2 regions of the Kitasatospora sp. NPDC058444 genome follow, and region 2 is predicted to be linked to the other one. Evidence: riboswitches for the same ligand, from Rfam matches in the RefSeq annotation. Region 2 holds a riboswitch; the other holds the start of a gene.
What was found. Region 2 has a riboswitch for glycine ahead of gcvT (glycine cleavage system aminomethyltransferase GcvT). Riboswitches for the same ligand answer to the same signal wherever they lie in the genome.

Region 1 (3,392 bases), on a different contig from region 2:
GGTAGCGCAGCATGGCGGTCTCCGAGCGGTGGCTGTGGAAGACCGGGTGGGTCAGGTACTCGTCCTCGCGCAGCAGCGCGGCGGGCAGCGCGTCGGCGGCCTCGGCGACCTCGACGGCGGGGACGCCGAACGCGGCCCAGACACCGGCCAGGTGCTCGCGGGTGGTGGTCTCGTCGGTGGAGACGGAGATGCGGTCCGCGCCGTCCTGGTGGACGTTGATGCCGTTGGCGCGGGCGGCGGCGGCGATCTCGGCGGCGCGGCCCGGGACGACGGCGGTGACGGTGTCGAAGAACTCGCCGTGCAGCAGCTCGACGCCGCCGGCCCGCAGGCCCTCGGCGAGGGCGGCGGCGTAGCGGTGGGTGCGGCGGGCGATGTCGGCCAGGCCGTCCGGGCCGTGGTAGACGGCGTACATCGAGGCCATCACGGCGAGCAGCACCTGGGCGGTGCAGATGTTGCTGGTGGCCTTCTCGCGGCGGATGTGCTGCTCGCGGGTCTGCAGCGCCAGGCGGTAGGCGCGGTTGCCGTCGGCGTCGATGGAGACGCCGACCAGGCGGCCGGGCAGCGAGCGGGCGTACTCGGCGCGCACCGACAGGTAGCCGGCGTGCGGGCCGCCGAAGCCCATCGGCACGCCGAAGCGCTGCGAGGTGCCGCAGGCGATGTCGGCGCCCAGCGAGGCCGGGGACTTGAGCAGGGTCAGCGCGAGCAGGTCGGCGGCGACGGCGACGATCGCGCCCAGGCCGTGCGCCTGCTCGATCACCGGGGCGAGGTCGCGGACGACGCCGGTGGCGCCCGGGTACTGGAGCAGCACGCCGAAGACGCCGCGCTCGGCGATCTCGGCCGGGATGCCCTCGGACAGGTCGGCGACGACCACCTCGACGCCGGTCGGCACGGCGCGGGTGTTGATCACCGCGACGGTCTGCGGCAGGGTCTCGGCGTCGACCAGGAAGACGCCGCCCTTGACCTTGGTGACGCGGCGGGCCAGCGCCATCGCCTCGGCGGCCGCGGTGCCCTCGTCCAGCAGCGAGGAGCCGGAGGTCGGCAGGCCGGTCAGGTCGGAGACCAGGGTCTGGAAGTTCAGCAGGGCCTCCAGGCGGCCCTGCGAGATCTCCGGCTGGTACGGGGTGTAGGCGGTGTACCAGGCCGGGTTCTCCATGACGTTGCGCAGGATCACCGGCGGGGTGAAGGTGCCGTAGTAGCCCAGGCCGATCATCGGCTGGAGCACCTGGTTGCGGCCGGCCAGCTCGCGCAGCTCGGCGAGGACCTGGGCCTCGGTCCGGCCGGCGGGCAGGTCCAGGGCGGTGATGGAGCGGATCGCCTCGGGCACGGCGGTGCCGGCGAGCTCGTCCAGCGAGCCGTAGCCGACGGACGCCAGCATCTTCTCCTGTGCGGCGGCGTCGGGGCCGATGTGGCGGTTCTCGAAGGGGCTGGCCAGCTCAAGCTCGGTGAGGGTCGAGGCGCCGGTGGGGCGTCCCGCGTTCGGCTGGGCGTTCATGGTGGTCGAGGCCTCCTGGTCACGGACCGGCGGGGGTACGCACGCCGGCCGGCCTTCGCCGCTGCGAGCAGCGGACGAGCCGGGGCGGGCGGACCCGACAGGCCTCCCCCTCTGTCATCGGGACCTGAGAGCTTCACCCGCACGGGGCGCTGTGGGCGCTCCGCCGGCTTGCACCGTCGGTGAGGGTGGTGATCGCCGGCTCCCGTGCCGACGCTCCTGCCCTGCTTTCCAGAGTGACCTACCCCACACGGTACGGATGCCTGAGAGATTCCGGGGAGGAGTTGCTCCTTCGGCGCTCCGACCAGCGGTTTTCGCGGTCGGAGACTCTCCCGAGCGGGCTCTGCGGTCGCCGCCCAGGGTACCAGCGGGAGGCCCCCCGATCACGGGTGCATCAGGTCAGTTGAGGTCTACGCGTGAGGTCTACGCGCGTCCCCCGGACGGTCCAGCGCGAACCCCGGACGGCGCACTCGGGTCGCGCACGTCCGATTCATGGCTTTTGGTGTGAAGTGGCGGACGGAATCGGGTGCTCCGGCCGCCTTCCTGCGGGAGTTCCGCAGGTTCAGCACGCGGGAGGAAAGAAGTGCAGACCGACATCGACCCCCGGGACCTCATCGGCCACAAGGCCGTCGACCGCAACGGAGACAAGATCGGCACGGTCGACGAGGTCTACCTGGACGATGCCACCGGTCGGCCCGAGTGGGCCGCGGTCCGGACGGGCATCTTCGGCCGGGACGCCTTCGTCCCGCTGACCACGAGCGAGTTCGCCGGCGACGAGCTCCGGGTGCCGTACGACAAGTCGCTGGTGAAGGAGTCACCGGACTTCGGCGTCGGCCAGCACCTGTCCCCCGCCCAGGAGCTCCAGCTCTACCGCTACTACGGGCTCGACACCCCGATGGACAGCCGCCCGAACGGCGAGAACGGAAGCCGGGCCAAGCAGCCCGACCTCGACTTCGGCACCACGGCGGCGGCCGCCGCCACGACGGCCGCGGCGGCCCCGGCCAAGTCGCTCACCTTCCACACGCCGGAGCGGACCCCCGAGCGCTCCTCCGAGCGGCTCCCCGAGCCCCCGCCGGCCCGAACCCCCGCTGCCGCCGCCCCCGCCGCCGCCGCCCCCACCATCGCCGAAACCGCCAGGACCGCCCCGGAGGCCGACATGCGGACCCTCAGCACCCCCGTCACAACCGGCACCCCCGCCACCCCCGCCACCCCCGTCGACTCCCCGCCGGCCGCGCACACCTCCGCCGCGCCTCCGGTCTCCTCCGCCCCACCCGTCTCCGCCCCGCCCATCACCACCGCGTCCATCGCCACCGCGCCCGCCGCCTCCACCACCGCACCCGTCGTGGAGCCGAAGCCGCAGCCCACCCCCACCCCGGCGTCGACCACCACGACCGCCCCCACGCACACCGGCGCTCCCTCGTCCGCCCCCAGCAGCCCGGTCGAGATCACCTGCCGCGAGGAGCGGCTGGAGATCACCACCGAGTGGCACACCCTCGGCACCGCGAAGCTGCGCAAGTACGTGACGACCGAGCAGTTCGAGCGCCGCGTCCCGGTGGTCCGCGAACGCGTCCGGGTCGAGCGGACGCCGATCAGCGACGCCGAGCGCGCCACGCTCAGCGAGAAGGAGATCGCCGAGGCCGTCGAGGAGGTCACTCTCCGTGAGGAACGCCCGGTGGTCCGCAAGTACCTGGCCCCCATCGAGCGGGTCCGTCTGGTCGTCGAGCGGTACACGACCGAGGAGGTGATCCGGGAGGAACTCCGCCGCGAGAACGTCGAGGTCCACGACACCACCGCCACCCAGCCCCAGTCTCCGGCCGCGGCCCCGGCCTCCCCGGCCTCCGCCTCCGCGCCGCCCGCCACCTCGTCCCACGACGCTCCCCACGCCGTCGGCCTGCGGCCACTC
Region 2 (3,392 bases):
TCGAACGGGGCGCTGTTGACCAGGGCGTTGTCGTCCAGGACGTCCTGGTTGATCTCGACGACCTCGCCGGTCACCGGGGAGAACAGGTCGCTGACCGACTTGGTGGACTCCAGCTCGCCACAGGTCTCGCCGGCGGTCACGGTGTCGCCGACCTCGGGCAGCTGCACGTAGACGATGTCACCGAGCGCGGTGGCGGCGTGCTCCGTGATGCCGACCGTGGACACGCCGTCCTCGGCGGCCGTCAGCCACTCGTGCTCCTTGGTGTACTGCAGGTGCTGGGGGTTGCTCATGGCGTCATTCTCCAGGATGGGAAGCGGGTACGACGAAGCGGGCCGCCGCGCGGACGGCCGCGACGTGCGTGAACGGGAAAACCGGGGCCTCGGCGGAGGGTCAGCGGGCGCGCTTGTAGAACGGCAGCGCCACGACCTGGACGGGCTCGTGCTTGCCGCGCACGTCCACCGCGACGGTGGTGCCGGGGGCGGCGTGGGCGGCGTCGACGTAGGCCATCGCGATCGGCTTGCCCAGGGTCGGGGACGGCGCGCCGGAGGTGATCCGGCCGATCGGCTCGCCCTCGGTGGAGACCACGGTGTACTCGGCGCGCGGCACCCGCTTGCCCTCGGAGACCAGGCCGACCAGCACCTTCGGCGGGTTGGTCTCGGCCGCGGCGGCGGCCTGCTCCAGGGCCTTGCGGCCGATGAAGGCGCCCTCGTTGGTGGTCTTGTCGAAGCGGACGACCCGGCCCAGGCCGGCGTCGAACGGGGTGAGGTCGGTGGACAGCTCGTGCCCGTACAGCGGCATGCCGGCCTCCAGGCGCAGCGTGTCGCGGCAGGACAGGCCGCACGGGATCAGGCCGCGGCCCTCGCCCGCGGTGGTCAGCGCCTGCCAGATCGCCTCGGCGTCGGCCGGGCGGCAGAAGATCTCGAAGCCGTCCTCGCCGGTGTAGCCGGTGCGGGCGAGCAGCACGTCGCGGTCGGCCACCCGGGCCGGGAGGATCGCGTAGTACTTCAGGCCGGGCAGGTCGGCGTCGGTGGTCTCGGCCAGGATGCCGGTGGCCTCCGGGCCCTGGACGGCGATCAGCGCGTAGGTGTCGCGGTCGTCGGTGACGACGGCGTCGAAGCCCTTGGCGCGGGCGATCAGCTCGTCGAGGACCAGCTGGGCGTTGGAGGCGTTGGCGACGACCAGGAAGGCGTCCTCGCGCAGGCGGTAGACGATCAGGTCGTCCAGGATGCCGCCGTCCTCGGCGCAGATCATGGTGTAGCGGGCACGCAGCACGCCCAGCGCGGAGACGAAGCCGACCAGCGCGTGGTCCAGCATCTCGCCCGCCTGCGGGCCGGTGACGGTGATCTCGCCCATGTGCGAGAGGTCGAACAGACCGGCCTTGGTGCGGACCGCGAGGTGCTCCTCGCGCTCGCTGCCGTAGCGCAGCGGCATGTCCCAGCCGGCGAAGTCGGTCATGGTCGCGCCGAGGGCGCGGTGCAGCGCGTCGAGCGCGGTCAGGCGGAGGGACGACATGGCCAGGAACTCCTCGGTCGGGGCACTCAGGGGTGCACGCGCCGGACCGGACCCGCTCGGGGGCCGACCCTGCGCGCGGGCATGCGGCGGCGTGGGTCTCCCCATCTGTCGTCGAACCTGAGAGCTTCACCGCCCACCGCCCGCAGCTGTTTCCAGCTTGGGGGACAGCATGACGGCTTGCACCGTGGGTGGGCGCACGACAGGGCCGGGCGCCGCTTTCCAGATGTGCCTAACCCGTGCGGTAGGGGTGCCTGAGAGATTCCGGGGAGGACTTGCTCCTTCGGCGCCGGCTGTGCCTGAACGGCACTCCGGGCTCTCCCGCGCGGGTTCGAGCGGCCGGTATGGAGTTGTGGGGGCCCGCGGCGCATGCCGTCGGACGCGCACATCATGGCACGTCCGGGACGGCGAGGGGAGGGGGGACCCGGTCACACCGCGCGCCGCCCGGGCACGGGCCCCGGGCGGCACCCGAACACGAGCCCTAAAGAGGAGGCCCCGGGGGCCCTAGACTGCTGCGCGTCGGCGCAGCAGAGGGCGGCCGACCGGCAGAGGGCGGAATCGGCGGCGCATGGGGTACCCGGTGGAGCAGCAGCAGGGGTGGGGCGGACCGGAGGAGGCGCCGGCGGGCGGTTCCTGGCCGGCCAACGAACTGGAGCAGGTGCTGACCGCGGCCCTGGGCGACCCGGGGGCCACCCCGCGGGTGATGGAGGTGCTGGCGCGCAGCCAGGTGTGGGTGCCGCTGCCGGCCGGGGCCGACCCGCAGGGGCAGTCGCTGGACCTGCCGACCGTCGAGCTCGGCGGTGACCCGTACGTGCCGGTGTTCTCCTCGCAGGAGGTGTTCCTCCGGCAGGCGCCGGGGATGGCCTTCGCGATCGCGCCGGTGTGGGAGTTCGCCCGCGGGCTGCCGCTGGGCGTGGGCATCGCGGTGAACCCGGAGGCGGCCGTGGGCCTCCCGGTGCCGCCGCAGGGGGTCGCCGAGCTGCGCCGCGGTCCGCGCGAGGACCGCTGGGCGACCGCTGACGACGCCGCGGTGCCGACCGGCGGCCGGGTGGCGCTGCGCGAGCCGGTGCCGGGCGAGGACCCGGAGCACTTCCTGGCCGCCTGTCGAGCCGAACTGTCCGCGCTGCCGGGGGTGCTGACCGCCCGCAGGGCGCTGGCCAGCATCGAGGGCGAGCCGACCGTGATGTTCGTGGGCGTCCAGTTGGACCCGGCGGCGCCGGCCGACCCGGCCGCGGTGAACGACGCGCTCGGACGAGCGCTGGGAACCGCGCCGCTGCCCGGCGGCGTCCACCTCGTACTGCTCGACCTCGCCGACGACCCGGTGGTCGAGTGGCTGCTCACCCGGGTACTTCCGTTCTATTCGCGGGTCTGAGCGGGGTTCGTATCAAAGGCACGTCGCCGTGGCGGTGGCCGGTGCCGCGCCCATAGGGTGCGTGCAGACGGCCGACGGGCTCGGCGGGTTGAGGGAAAGAGGCGCGGCGAGGTGGGCGCATGAGTGCGGGAACGGGAGCGGGCGGTGTGCCGGGGCCCTGGGGCCAGGCACCGGCCGGGCGCCCGGGAGCTGATCCCGGCGCGTTGGAGCGCGCCCTGCGCGACGTCGCGCCGGAGCGCTACGACGCGTACGAGCGGCTGCTGCACGCGCTGGCGGACGGCCAGGTCTGGATGCTGCTGTGGCACGGCACGCCGGGCAGCCCGGACGCCCAGTACGGGAACATGGAGATCAGCGGCCACGGCTACGCGCCGGCCGTCACCTCGCCCGAGCAGCTGACCTCCTCCGGCTGGGCGCGGGCCCACGAGGTCATCTCGGGCCGGGAGATCGCGGCCTCGCTCTACCGCACCCGCTGGGGCCTGTGGCTCAACCCGCACGCGCCCGGTGGCGGCGT

Region 1: another riboswitch for glycine. It lies ahead of gcvP (aminomethyl-transferring glycine dehydrogenase); the one in region 2 lies ahead of gcvT (glycine cleavage system aminomethyltransferase GcvT).

What each region holds. Positions count from the first base shown of each region.
Region 1 is NZ_JBHXLL010000005.1:337,522-340,913, forward strand. Features, by position in the region: gene gcvP (aminomethyl-transferring glycine dehydrogenase) at 1-1,492, opposite strand, end outside; glycine riboswitch at 1,731-1,834, opposite strand; partial or broken gene ACFWP2_RS09020 (PRC-barrel domain-containing protein) at 2,073-2,456, shown strand; partial or broken gene ACFWP2_RS09025 (DUF2382 domain-containing protein) at 2,946-3,392, shown strand, end outside.
Region 2 is NZ_JBHXLL010000055.1:7,748-11,139, forward strand. Features, by position in the region: gene gcvH (glycine cleavage system protein GcvH) at 1-290, opposite strand, end outside; gene gcvT (glycine cleavage system aminomethyltransferase GcvT) at 391-1,512, opposite strand; glycine riboswitch at 1,742-1,843, opposite strand; gene ACFWP2_RS35355 (enhanced serine sensitivity protein SseB C-terminal domain-containing protein) at 2,078-2,881, shown strand; gene ACFWP2_RS35360 (enhanced serine sensitivity protein SseB C-terminal domain-containing protein) at 3,001-3,392, shown strand, end outside.